DNA from 3 places in the Glutamicibacter sp. AOP12-B1-11 genome. Region 3 is predicted to be linked to each of the others. Evidence: predicted binding sites of a transcription regulator. Region 3 holds the regulator's gene; each other region holds the start of a gene.
The links. Region 3 encodes LexA, which represses DNA repair genes until DNA is damaged. Its sites were predicted from a motif close to TCGAACANNTGTTCGA; they were not measured.

Region 1 (4,425 bases), on a different contig from region 3:
ACGGTTCCGCTTACGGAACTTTAGAGTGAAACTTCGCATAAACTTCTATCGGCTCCGGAAACCGACATCTCCGAGATAGATCACTCTGGCAGAGAGGTTTCTATTATCCAATTGCTTCCTTTTCGATTGATACAACTCGAAACGGAGTCAGGAAAGACTGAAGGGCATGGCATCGATGGAATATCGATGCCATGCCCTTGCAGCCTAATGCGGGACCATTATTTAGCTAGTTCAACTTTCGGGACCAAATTCACATCCCGTACAATTATCCCGGCTTCTAAAAGAATGTAGCGCAGAACCTAACTAATTCTTACACCCTTGGCAGCAACGGCATAATCGCCAAATGAGTAGCAAGTATTGTGGTTCGACACCGGCCCGCGCAAGGTGCTCCAGTAATGCTGGTTCCCGTAGTGGTACCGGGTCTGACCACGATTAGCCCCCGGGCAGAGGAAGCGCACATTGTTGTACTTGCTTATGTTTGCTTCTCCCTTGTTGGCGAAGCAAAGCACGTTTTTTCCGTCCTGACCACGCCAGCGGTACCAATCAATACGACTTCCGCAGGTCACGATGCTGACAAACGGTTGGAAAATTGGGGCATCGCTCAGGTAGAGCGGACTATCGGTTGCGGGCATTTGAGTTTCTTCCAACGCTTCAAGTTCAACCAGTTCCTGGTCTGAAATCGGAGTTCCCTCAGCTGGATCGACTTCAACAATGGTAATGCCTTCATCGATTGCCCACTGCGGGGTTTCGGCTTCAGTTGCTGAAGCAATTCCTGGGATAAGGGAGAAGGCCAAGGCAACTATGCCGGCCTTCGCAGCCAAGGTGGCTCGTTTCATGAAAGTTCCTTAAATAGCGAGAGATCAACGTACACGACATACGTCGATCTCATGCTATGTAGATTTAAGGAGAGAGGCAAGTTGTTGCCAAATCAATTACTCGCCCTGGTACGTAGGGGCAACCTCTCCCCCTCCCAAAACCTCTACACCATCAATAATCATCGGATCAGATGGGGTGGTGCGAGCATTCTCTTCAATCATCCCCGCGGGGACAGTGATCTGCGTAACCTCGTGATTCGTGATTGTTGAGGCCCCTACAATGCCTCCGAATGTCAGCACGACAGCAACAAGGGCAGTGGGTAACAGAATTTTCATTGCTTTTTCCTCTCTGAGTTGGGTGGGATTGGACAGTGAAGCGAATCCATGTGCAATTCTCAAACGAGTGCCGGCAATAAGAGCTCCGGTAACGACGTCACCCGACGGGATATCCAACTCGTTACAATCCCGAAGATCCGCCCTCCATTGTTCAGAGCGTGCCTGCCGCAGATGTGCCGGAGTCACGAAAAGCGATAGTCGAAAAAGTGTTCTTAACAGCACTGTCTGACTCATGCGAATTTCCTGGAATGAAAGCCAGCATCCAGAGAGGGTTTCGGCCTCTGGGTGGAAATGTACTCGTGAGCATACGGAACAGCCACAGCTTCCAATTTAAAGTACCGCCGGCGGGGCCCCTTGCGAGATAGATCCGTATCCCACTCGCTAGTAATCCAGCCAGCATCCTCCAAGCGTTCCAGAATCGGGTAAACCGTTCCCGTCTTCAGCCCGGTCGCCTTCACGATCTGGAGGCCCCAGATCGCTTCAGTTGATTCCATGAGCGCACCAACAACAGCAGCTGTTGCAGGGGTGTGCCTCGCTAAACGTTCCATACCACCATGCTACCTATGTAGATTTAGATGGTCAACCTGAACCTCTCACCCAATTTCAGAATTACCATCACCAAGTAATATCGACAGTCGAGTCTAGCGGAGTTATCTCCTCGACCCGCACAACAACAAGATCATCAGCAAGATGAAGCGTCTCCGCGAATTCCAGTCGCGTCCACTGCTCCAACTCCCCCACCGAGACCTGATACACCCTGAATTCATCCAGTGCCAGCGCTACGCGCAGCTGATCGAGATCCTGCGTCAAGAGAAAAGCACGGGCCTTCAGCACGCCGCCTTCTTTGAAAACGATGAGCTTCCAGTACTCCGAAGGCAAGCCAACACCGCGATACACCTGATCTCCTGACTGGAAGACCGGCCCGCCAAAGACACTCACCTTGAGGCCTTCAACATCCACCTGCTCATAGAGCGCATTTTCCAGCTGGCCCCAGATTCCCTCTTGGCTGCTCTGATTGAAATCATCCATTTGCGGTGCGATGTTCGTGTAGAAAAAGGAATCCTCATTGGCTTGCTGCGCTTCCGCGACCTCGCCCCACACCAGATCCGCACGGCGAGCAATATGCCCACGATCCAGCCGATTGCCTTGATACAGCTCATTGCCCGATTGAAACTCTTCAGGCAACCTCGAATCCTTGTCGAAATCAATGCCCGAACGGCTCAACCGCTTGGTTGCAGAGCCGTCGATGTTCCAGGCCACCCAACGCGCCAACCGGCGAGACTTACTCAGCGACAGGGAAAAGTGGGTATAAGGAATGACATTGCCCCCTTCCCACAGCACCGCGTCCTGCAAGGCCTCAGCAACCCAGCTCGGCAGCGCGACGCTAGTTCCCAGGAATTCCGGGTCGTACCCGATGCGGTCAATCGAAGCATTAGCCAGGTCTGCATCAGTGGACAAACTGAACACCACTTTCATCGAAAATCGTACGATTTTGTTCCATGAGTTTGCGCCTCCAGCCTACGTCCTGCACGGTGAACACACCCAGGGAAAAAAGCTAAACATCAAGAACATTCGATGCAAACCAAAAGGAGACCGGATCACGCACGAGCCTTCCTGTCGGAACCCCAGACTACATTCAAGTATTAGAATAGATATTCTAAGAAAAGGTGTTGCCGTGAAAATTGATCGAATACAGGTATGCGCACTGGCGTCCCCACCTCAACGTGTGATCGCGGTGGCGCTGGACCGCGTCCCAGCCGGCTACCCCTCCCCCGCCCAGGACTACTCAGATACGAAGATCGACCTGTCAGAGATGTTGATCCGAGACCAGGTATCCACCTTCATTGTGCGCGTCTCAGGTGAGTCGATGCAGGGTGCGGGGATCAGCGATGGGGATGAGCTGATCGTGGATCGGTCGGTGCAGCCTCGCGATGGGCATGTGGTGATTGCGGTGATTGACGGGGAAATGACCGTCAAACGGCTGACCACCACACCCGACGGAGTGGTGTTGAAAGCCGAGAACCCGGACTACCCTGATCTACGCGTGGCCGAGCTTAGTGATTTTCGGGTGTGGGGTGTGGCCACCACATGCCTCCACCACCTCTAGGCACCCCTGCTGAGTCGCGTCAGGCCTATATTGCCCATGTCGATGTGAACAGCTTCTATGTCTCCTGCGAGCGGGCTTTTGATCCGAGACTGGAAGGCCGGCCGGTGATCGTGCTTTCTAACAATGACGGTTGCGCGGTCGCCCGCAGCAGCGAGGCCAAAGCACTGGGCATTGAAATGGGCGCACCGTGGTTCAAACTCGCTGCCGACGCTGACCGACTTAACCTGGTCGCGAAGTCCTCTAATTACGAGCTGTATGGGGAAATGTCCGCCCGCGTCATGAAGCTTTTAGGCCGTTTCTCGGCCTGGGTGGAGGTCTATTCCATTGATGAGGCGTTCCTGGGCGTGACTGGCACCGTCGATGAGCTGCAAGTCCTTGGTGAGCAGATCAAGGCTGAGGTGTTCCGGTTGACCGGGTTGCCGGTCTGTGTGGGCATCGCTAAAACTAAGACCCTAGCGAAGATGGCGAATAAAACAGCCAAACACATCAAGGAGCTGGGCGGGGTGTGCGTGTGGGATCGCGCCCCGAGGACAACCACAGAAAACCTGTTAGCCCGCCTTCCGACGGTCGAGATCTGGGGCATCGGACCCCGTCTGACTAAACGGCTGCGGGGGCTTGGGATCTGGACAGCGAAAGAGCTGCGGGATGCCGATGAGGTGCGTATCCGCGATAAGTTCTCCATTGTGCAGATGCGCACTGTGCTAGAGCTGCGTGGCGTCCCATGTATCCCGATGGAAGAAGAACGGGTGGTCAAAGATCAGCTGATCTTCTCCCGTAGTTTCTCTGATCCGATCACTGACCGCGTAGGGATGGAACAGGTGATGGGGATTTATGCGCAACAAGCCTCGGCAAGATTGCACAAGCACCAGAAGCAAGCCAAAATTCTGTCTGCGTGGGCGATGACCAGCTATTACAACCAGCATCAGGATCACCAGCCAGCCATCACGGTCAAGCTCCCTGGACCGAGCGCTGATCCGGTGATGCTCACCAAGGCAGCAAAGCAGCTACTCCCCCAGATCCTGGTCGGGGTGAAATACGCACGCGCAGGGGTAATGGTCATGGATCTGCAGCCGGTAGCGATGCAGGAGACCTTCGACCCTTTCATCTCGGCACATGAGACGAAACAGATCGGCCCGTTGATCGCGCAGATCCACTCCGGGCATGGAG
Region 2 (4,425 bases), on a different contig from region 3:
AATAAGTGGAGTAGGCAAGACCGCGCTTTTCACGGATTTCTTGGAAGAGTCGTGAACTCATGCCGCCGCCGAGGACCGCGTTGAGGACCGCGAGGACCTGACGCCGGTCGTCTTGTCCGCTAATGCCAGGGCAGCCGATGATGATGCTGGCCTGCTCGACCGGACGGTTGATGACTTCTATGCCGGGTACCGAAACGATCTGTGCCGGTTCCGAAGAACGGCGAGGCTCGGGCACGGCCATGGGATCTAGGTCCCAGCCAGCCTCGGACAACGAAGTGAGCACCATGGAGCACAATTCATCATGGTTCAGCGAACCAGCTGCGGTGATGATCACTTCGCTCGGGCGGTAGTGGGCCCGGTAGTGTTCCATCACTGCCTCGCGGGAGATCTCCATGATCTCGGCCGGGGTTCCGCCTATCGGGCGAGCCAGCGGATGATCGCCCAAAACCTTGGCGACGAAGCGTTCGTGGGCGACCTCGGTGGCGTCGTCGGCGTCCATGGCAAGTTCCTCGATGATCACCCCGCGCTCCTGCTCCAGCTCCAGCGGATCGATTACCGCGGAAGTCACCATGTCCGCGATGACATCCATCGCCATCGGCAGATCAGTGTCCAGCACTCGCGCGTAGTAGCAGGTTGATTCCTTCGCCGTCGCGGCGTTCGATTCGCCACCTACCGCGTCAAAGGACTGAGCTATTTCAAGTGCGGTGCGCTTCTTGGTTCCCTTGAACAGCAGATGCTCCAAGAAATGCGTCGAGCCGTAGTGTCCGGCTTCTTCATCTCGGGATCCCACCGGGACCCAGAAACCAACGGTGGTCGAACGCTGGCCTGGCATGGCTTCGGTCAGTACACGGACGCCTCCCGGAAGAATGCTGCGGCGAACTTCCGCGCCACCTTCACCGCGGTGGACCAGCGAGGGGTCAGCCGGGTCAATCGGAGAGAACTGTTGAGCCTCTACCGAGTGCAATGGCAACGGAATCATGACCACAGAGAAACATCCTTAAATCATTGGGTCCCGGAGCCTTGGTCCGGGCAGAACATTGTCCCTATTCTCCCACAGCCCCGCAGTCGAATACGTGGAACTAGGGGCAACCTCTCAATTGCTGGCCGCGCTTCATTTTCAAGGCTTTCCGAAGATACGTCGCCTAAGCAGCCCGACTCGAAGCAACGGCAATCAAGGTCCGGCTCACCAACAGGTGAGCCGGACCTTGAGTGAAACGCATCGACAGACGGAGTTGAGAGCCAAGAACCTGCCGCTGGTTCAGCTGCTCAGCTATCGCTAGGCGTGGTCGGATCAAACGGTGGTCGAATGCTGGGACCGCCCGGGTCGGGTCGGTCAGGTGGAGTAGTCGGATCTGGAGGAGCGGCGGGAGTCGTTGGATGGTCCGGCACGTTCGGCCGCGGTGGCTCGGCAGGAGATGGCCAGCCTGGTTCTCTCGGAAAATCTGGATCGGTTGATTCCATATTATTTTCCCCTTAGCTCCGGTGAACGATTCCCCGCTATTGCGGCTATCCGTCCATTCAAATACTCCACGCAGGATATTTCAATAGCCACGAAGGGATCCGGTGCGCACAAACTAAGGCAGTGAGCAGAGAAACTATGCGATGCCGCCGGCTATGCGATGTTGGTACGGTCAAACGCGTCGAGGCTGATGCCCTGCTCCAAGATCAATTTGGCCCATTCCTTGGCCGAGTGCAGGCTGTGGTCACGGTAGTTGCCGCAGCTGACTGCCTCGGTGCCCGGAACATCATCCCAGGTGACGCGCTCTGCCAGATCTTCCAGGGAAGATTTGATCGCCGCGGCAACTTCTTCAGGCGTTGGCTCGCCCCATGCGATGAGATGGAACCCGGTACGGCAACCAAAAGGCGAGAAATCGATCAGGCCCTCGAAACGGGTACGGATCAGGCCGGCCAGCGTGTGCTCGATAGTGTGCAGGCCCGCAGTAGGGATCTCACCATGATTAGGCTGGACAAAACGGATGTCGTAGTTGGAGATGGCGTCCCCCTTGGGACCATGGTCCACCCCGATGCGACGCACGTAGGGGGCCTTGACCTTGGTGTGATCCAGGGCGAAACTTTCGACTTCGGCAAGTTCAATATCACTCATAGTTTCAGTCTATCCGCTCCCCCGTGAGCAAAATCGAAAAACTTCATCGTCCGTAACCGATAAACTCTGATGCGAACACTGGTTGCTCTTTCACCGTATTTTCCAGCCCGTGCCAAAGACTTGTTTGTTGTTGAGAGGAACCCAATGTCGGATCAGAAGACCCTGCTTGTATTCGCGCACAGTGACGAAGCCTCAGCTTTTACGGACGTACCGCATGTGGTCTCGGGGGTAGGCAAGGTCAACGCCTCGGTAGCTCTTGCCGGTGCGCTCGCCGAGGGCAACGTTGAGCGAGTAATCGTTTTGGGCACCGCCGGTGTCGTCGGCAGCGCCAACGAAGACCGCCCCAGCTTGGACACGATCTATCAGGTCACCCGATTGATCCAGCACGACTTCCCATTGGCCTCGGCCGACGTAGTGCCTGCCGGTGAGATCCTGCTGCCAGATACGCAGGCGACCATGGCCACCGGCGACGTATTTGTCAGCAATGACGAGCAGCGCACGCACATCTCCGGGCTGAACGCGGCTTTGGTGGATATGGAGGGCTACGCCTATGCCAGCATGTGCCAGCGGTTCGACGTTCCGCTGCAGATCTTCAAGGTGCCATCGGACTACGCCGACAGCGCCACCAGCATGGATGACTGGGATGCGATTGTCGTGGCCAAGAGCGTTCAGCTTCGCGAGTTCTATGATGCGCACCTGAGCTCGGCAATCGACGCCGCTAAATAATACTGAGGGCTCAAGAGCTGGGCGGTTTCGTCGGACAGGTGAGCGGCTGAACATCGGCTGCGGCCGATGAGCCGAACACCAGGCGCAATCCCGTTGCCTTGCGTTCTCTCACCTGCGGTTCGCACTAGAATCGAACCACATGCATCGAACGGAGAAAGTTTCATGACGGCACCGTCAAACGCACGTGTCAGTGCAGGAGACCTCTCTGTGCCTCGTCATCATCAGTTGATTGTCTCGCTGTTCGGACTTTATGCTCGCCAGCACGGTGGAGCGCTGCCGGTGGCCACGATCATCACGTTGATGCAGGATGTGGGAGTTGAATCAGCCGGAACTCGCTCCTCGATATCTCGGTTGAAAAAACGGGGAGTCATCGAGAGCATTCAGGTGCGAGGCCGAAGCGGGTACTCGTTGGCTGAATCGGTATTGACCACTTTCGCCGAAGGCGATGAGCGCATCTTCCATCCGCGCCGGGCCACGGCCCAAGACCGCTGGCTGCTGGCGACGTTTACCGTGCCCGAAACCCAGCGGAATATTCGGCATAAAATCCGCTCTTCGCTGGTGCGGATGGGCTTCGGTTCGGTGGTTCCAGGACTATGGATTGCCCCAGAACATGCCAAGGACGCGGCATTGGCCTATTTCTCCCGGCACGGCTTGAATGAGTATTTCGAGTTTTTCCTTGCCGAGCACATCGGCGGTGCGCAAATTCAGAAGAATCTTGATTCGTGGTGGGATCTGGACTCACTCGATCAGCTTTATTCTGAATTTTTGAACGAAAATCGCGGCAGGTTGGAAAGCTGGCGGCAACGCGTCGGCAGCGGGGACAGCAATGAGCTTGAGGCTCGGGCATTCGCAGATCATTTGATTCTGCTGACCCAGTGGCGCCGGCTCCCCTATTCCGACCCCGGGCTGCCGGCAGAACTGCTCCCAGATGGATGGAATGCGTTAAAGGCCGAGGATCTATTCCACGACCTGCACACTCTCTTGGCGCCAATGGCGGCCCGCCATGCCCAACGTGTGATCGGTGCGGAAGACTGATACAACCCGTATAAATTAACCGAGCTCCCCACGCAAGAAAAGGACCACGAAATCACCCGGTGATTTCGTGGTCCTTTGCTGTTTCTAGTGCCTAGTTGCGATCCTGAATCACCGCGACGCCCTGAATTTCGATCAGCGCTTCCTTCTGCCACAGGCGCGTGACACCAACTCCGGCCATGGCCGGGTACTCGGTGCCAGCCATTTCACGCCACAGTCGGCCAATTTCGCGGCCATTGGCCATGTAGTCATCAACGTCGGTGAGGTAAATGGTGACGCTTACCAGGTCCTCCGGGTGCCCGCCCGCTTCAACCAGAGTGGTCAGCACGTTGGAGAACACCTGCTTGAACTGCTCGACAATTCCGCCGGGAACGATATTCATATCCTTGTCCAGGGCAGTCTGTCCGCCAAGGTAGACCGTGTCTCCGGCTTTCATTCCATGGGCATAGCCAGAGGGCTTCGCCATGGAAGCCGGGTTGATCGTCTCATTGCGGTGAAGCTTGGTTTCAGTCATGTCCTGCTCCTGTTCCGGGCCAATCAAATTTGCCCCATTTGGCTCTAGC
Region 3 (4,425 bases):
CGGCACCTGGATCGGCTCGCTGCATGCGACGCCTACCGCGCCAGCGCCTGGCAAACGCCCGCGCCCCTGGTCCGAATGGCACTACTGGTGGCAGGCGCACTATCTCGACGCGATCCTCGACGCGGCTTTCCGCGAGCTGCACTCCGGTCACCGGTGCGCGGCCCAGAGGCACTGGCGGCGGGCCAACCAGCTGCTGCGCGGCATCCTGCTGCGCAATTTCGGCCGCTTCCCGAATTACTTCTACGACGACATGGCCTGGTTGCTGCTTGCCAGCCAACGGCTCAATGGGCTGAGCCAGCAGCTCACCGCCCGCCCGGCGCTGCTCGCCACCCTAGCCATGCGTGCACTGGCTCGACAGCTGGTGCGCGGCCAAGACGAGAAGCTCGGCGGCGGGCTCTACTGGTCGCGCAAACGCGACTTCAAGAACACGCCCACCAACGCCCCGGCGGCCCTGTATTTCGCACGCATCGCGGACTTGAGCACCGCCACCGGGCTGCTGGACTGGCTGCGTCGCGAGCTCTACAGCACATCCTCCGGGCTCTACCTCGACGGCATCCGCCTGACCGCCGGCGGCCCGCGCACCGAGGAAGCGATCTACACCTACAATCAGGGCACCGTGCTCGGCGCATTGCTGGCCACCGGGACCGCTGAGCATCTGGCACAAGCAGTCTCGCTGATTCAGGCGATCAACGACCAGCTCGCCACTGCGGCACAGGGCCTGCGCCTGGAATCCGGCGGCGACGGCAATCTGTTCACTGGAATCCTCTGCCGCTACCTGGCGCTCGCCGCGAACGACGCACGCCTGCCCGCTGAGACCCGCCGCACCGCCGCGCGATTGGTCCGCGACACGGCGAGCCAGATCGCGGACCGGGTCGAGACGCAGCTTTCGGCGGCCACCCAACGCTGGACGATCCTCCAGGCGGCCGGGCGCGTGAGCCTGCCGCCGAGCCACCTCAGCGCAAAATAAAAGCCATCCGGTCTCACCGACAAGGGGTGAGGCCGAATGGCTCGTTGGAATAAACTTGCCTGCTACAGCGAGCGCATCACCGACACGACGCGTCCCATCACCGTGGCCGCGTCGCCGAGAATCGGCTCATAACGCGAATTCTGTGGCAACAACCAGGTGTGGCCGTCACGCTGACGGAAGGTCTTCACCGTGGCTTCCTCGTCAAGCAATGCGGCCACAATATCGCCGTTCTCCGCGGTCTGCTGGCGACGGACGACCACCCAGTCGCCATCGCAAATAGCCGCATCCACCATCGAATCGCCCGATACCTTGAGCATGAACAGCTCGCCGTGGCCAACCAGCTGGCGGGGTAGGGAAAAGACGTCTTCGACGGTTTGCTCCGCCAAAATTGGTCCACCGGCGGCGATGCGTCCGACCAAGGGAACCATTGTGGTGTCTGCCGAGGAGCTCAGCTCAATGACCTTCGTGTCCTCAGCGGGTTCCGGCGCGCTCAGCGGCTCGCTGCTTCCCTCGCCGTCCTCTGCAAGCTGCAGCGGAAGCAGAATCTCCATCGCTCGTGGACGCCGCGGGTCGCGACGAATGTACCCAAGCTTTTCGAGCTGACCGAGTTGGTGAGTCACGCTCGAAAGGCTTTTGAGCCCGACCGAGTCGCCAATCTCACGCATCGACGGCGGGTAGCCATTCTTGCCGATCGCACGCTGGATGGTTTCGAGGATCTTTTTCTGACGTATCGTCAGCGAACGGGCGTTCGACCGGGGAGTGCGCTGTGATGCTGACATGTATTTTTGCCTTCCCTTGCATTCGGTCCTCAGTTCGAAGCTACAAACTGTCGGTGCCCAATGTTGTGATGTATTCATTGATCGACTACTTCGAAATCTTAGTTGATCGCAGGGCTTCTTTCAAAGATTTGTTCGAAAACATCTGGACAAGTTCGATCTGGCTCTGTTAGAAAAGATGTACTAGTATCGAACAGGTGTTCGAAGGTTGTATTCGAATATTGGTTCGCATCACCCGTAATCGTTGAGGAGAAAAAGTCGTGGCAACTCTGGCACTTCACCCACAGCAGAGCAAGACACCAATGAGGATCCGCATCAATCGTCGCGGTTGGGCAGTACTGGTAGGCATACCGGTCTTCCTGCTCACGATCGCCGCGGCGTTCATGGTCACCATGTTCACCAGCAGCGCCCAAGCGTCCACGGACCTTCCCACCGGCCCGGCGACGGTGGAGGTCACCGTGATTCCCGGTGACACCCTATGGGGGCTGGCCAGCGAGTACGCCGTGGGCTACGAAGTCAACGCGGCGATGAGCCACATTGAGGAATTGAACTCCATCGATGCCGGTGTGTTGTACGCCGGGGACACTTTGGATATCCCGGTACTCTCGAACTAGGTGCCAGCTCACTATTGTTACCTGTTCTTGTCGTGGATTCACCGGCGAGAGTGCCTCAGCATTAGAATTAATGCGTGAATGACCGTAGTGAACTTCTGAGTCAGCTGCCCTTGCGTGAGAATCTCCGCGGGCTATCCCCATATGGAGCGCCACAAATTGACGTCCCCATTCAGCTGAACGTCAACGAGAACACCCATCCATTGCCAGCGACCGTTATCGATGCCATCGCTCAGGAAGTAGCCAAAGCGGCTGCCAGCCTAAATCGTTACCCGGATCGTGAATTTACCGAATTGCGCGAGCTGCTCGCCGACTACCTTGGTCACGGGCTGACCTCCGACAACATCTGGGCCGCAAACGGCTCCAACGAAATTCTCCAGCAGATCCTGCAGGCCTTCGGCGGCCCGGGGCGCAGCCTGCTTAGTTTCGTCCCCACCTACTCGATGTACCCGCTGCTCGCCAGTGGCACCGATACCGAATTCATTGCCGGAAACCGCGCCGAAGATTTCACCCTCTCGGCCGAATCCGCCTCCGCGCAGGTGCGCGAACACCGCCCAAACGTGGTATTCCTGTGCTCCCCGAATAACCCGACCGGAACCGCACTGGGCTTAGACGTCATCGAAGCGGTCTATGAGGCCGCCAGCGAAACGGGCGCCATGGTGATCGTGGATGAAGCCTACGCAGAATTCTCGCTGGCAGGTACTCGATCGGCGCTTACCCTGCTCGAAGGGCGCCAGCGCTTGATCGTCTCGCGCACGATGTCCAAGGCTTTCGGCCTGGCCGGAGCCCGCGTGGGCTATCTCGCGGCGGCCCCCGAGGTGACCGACGCGATTCGCCTGGTGCGTCTGCCTTACCACCTCTCCGCGGTCACCCAGGCAACCGCCATCGCGGCGCTGAAGAACATCGAGCTGCTGCTCGCGCAGGTTGAAGACATCAAGACCCAGCGCGACCGCATCGTGTCCACGCTGATCGATCTCGGCTTGAAGCCATCTGTCTCGGATTCGAACTTCGTTTTCTTCGGCGGACTGGAAGATCCGCACGCCATCTGGCAGGGCCTGTTGGATGCCGGCATCATTGTCCGCGACAATGGAATCAAGGGAACGCTGCGCGTCACCGCCGGCACCGAAGCCGAAACCACCGCCTTCCTGGAGCACCTGGCCTTGTTGCTGGGTGCACAGAAGTAGAATTCACACACAAGCGAAGGAAGACATGTCTGCCGAATTGATTGGCGCTCGTCGCGCCCGGATGGAACGCGAGACCAGCGAATCATCAGTTTTCGTCGAGTTGGACCTGGACGGAACCGGGGTCTCGGAGATCAGCACGAGCGTGCCGTTCTATGACCACATGCTCACCGCCCTGTCCAAGCATTCGCTCATCGACCTGACCGTGCGCGCCACCGGTGACACCCACATCGACGTGCACCACACGGTCGAAGACGTGGCCATCACCATCGGCGAGGTGCTGCGCGTGGCCCTGGGCACCAAGGCGGGCATACGCCGCTTTGGCACCTCCTACGCACCGCTGGACGAGGCGCTGTCCCGTTCGGTCGTTGACGTCTCCGGGCGCCCGTACCTGGTGCACGGCGGGGAACCCGCAGGCCAGGAATACCACCTGATCGGCGGGCACTTCACCGGTTCGATGACGCGGCACGTATTCGAGGCCATCACCTTCCACGCGCAGATCTGCGCGCATATCGAGGTGCTCTCCGGGCGCGATCCGCACCACATCGTCGAGGCCCAATTCAAATCCTTCGCTCGCGCGCTGCGTGAAGCGGTCGAGCCGGACGCCCGCATGGGCGACAAGATCCCATCCACGAAGGGTGCCCTCTAAGTGGCGAAAAAAACTGTCGTCGTCCTCGATTACGGATCCGGCAACGTCCGCTCGGCCGTGCGCGCGCTGGAAGCCGCCGGCGCCGAGGTGGAGCTGACCGCGGATCCAAAAGCGATCTTGGCCGCCGATGGCCTCGTCGTTCCCGGCGTGGGAGCCTACGCCTCGGTGATGGAGCAGCTGACCAAGGTCGGCGCGCTGCGTTGGATCGGCCGCCGCATCGCCGGTGGCCAGCCGGTGCTGG

Region 1: the regulator LexA is predicted to act here: its motif matches at 2,796-2,811, upstream of ACT3UQ_RS19470 (LexA family protein).
Region 2: the regulator LexA is predicted to act here: its motif matches at 2,217-2,232, upstream of ACT3UQ_RS14935 (phosphorylase family protein).

The regions. Positions count from the first base shown of each region.
Region 1 is NZ_JBQSYL010000063.1:240-4,664, reverse strand. It holds partial or broken gene ACT3UQ_RS19495 (hypothetical protein) at 137-208, shown strand; gene ACT3UQ_RS19490 (hypothetical protein) at 300-836, opposite strand; gene ACT3UQ_RS19485 (hypothetical protein) at 933-1,385, opposite strand; gene ACT3UQ_RS19480 (PadR family transcriptional regulator) at 1,382-1,699, opposite strand; gene ACT3UQ_RS19475 (DNA/RNA non-specific endonuclease) at 1,767-2,609, opposite strand; gene ACT3UQ_RS19470 (LexA family protein) at 2,842-3,258, shown strand; gene ACT3UQ_RS19465 (Y-family DNA polymerase) at 3,240-4,425, shown strand, end outside.
Region 2 is NZ_JBQSYL010000026.1:18,080-22,504, forward strand. It holds gene ACT3UQ_RS14925 (M16 family metallopeptidase) at 1-985, opposite strand, end outside; gene ACT3UQ_RS14930 (S-ribosylhomocysteine lyase) at 1,613-2,104, opposite strand; gene ACT3UQ_RS14935 (phosphorylase family protein) at 2,249-2,830, shown strand; gene ACT3UQ_RS14940 (PaaX family transcriptional regulator) at 2,993-3,865, shown strand; gene ACT3UQ_RS14945 (RidA family protein) at 3,957-4,376, opposite strand.
Region 3 is NZ_JBQSYL010000012.1:90,638-95,062, reverse strand. It holds gene ACT3UQ_RS09235 (glycoside hydrolase family 76 protein) at 1-967, shown strand, start outside; gene lexA (transcriptional repressor LexA) at 1,030-1,746, opposite strand; gene ACT3UQ_RS09225 (LysM peptidoglycan-binding domain-containing protein) at 2,004-2,357, shown strand; gene ACT3UQ_RS09220 (histidinol-phosphate transaminase) at 2,432-3,538, shown strand; gene hisB (imidazoleglycerol-phosphate dehydratase HisB) at 3,564-4,184, shown strand; gene hisH (imidazole glycerol phosphate synthase subunit HisH) at 4,185-4,425, shown strand, end outside.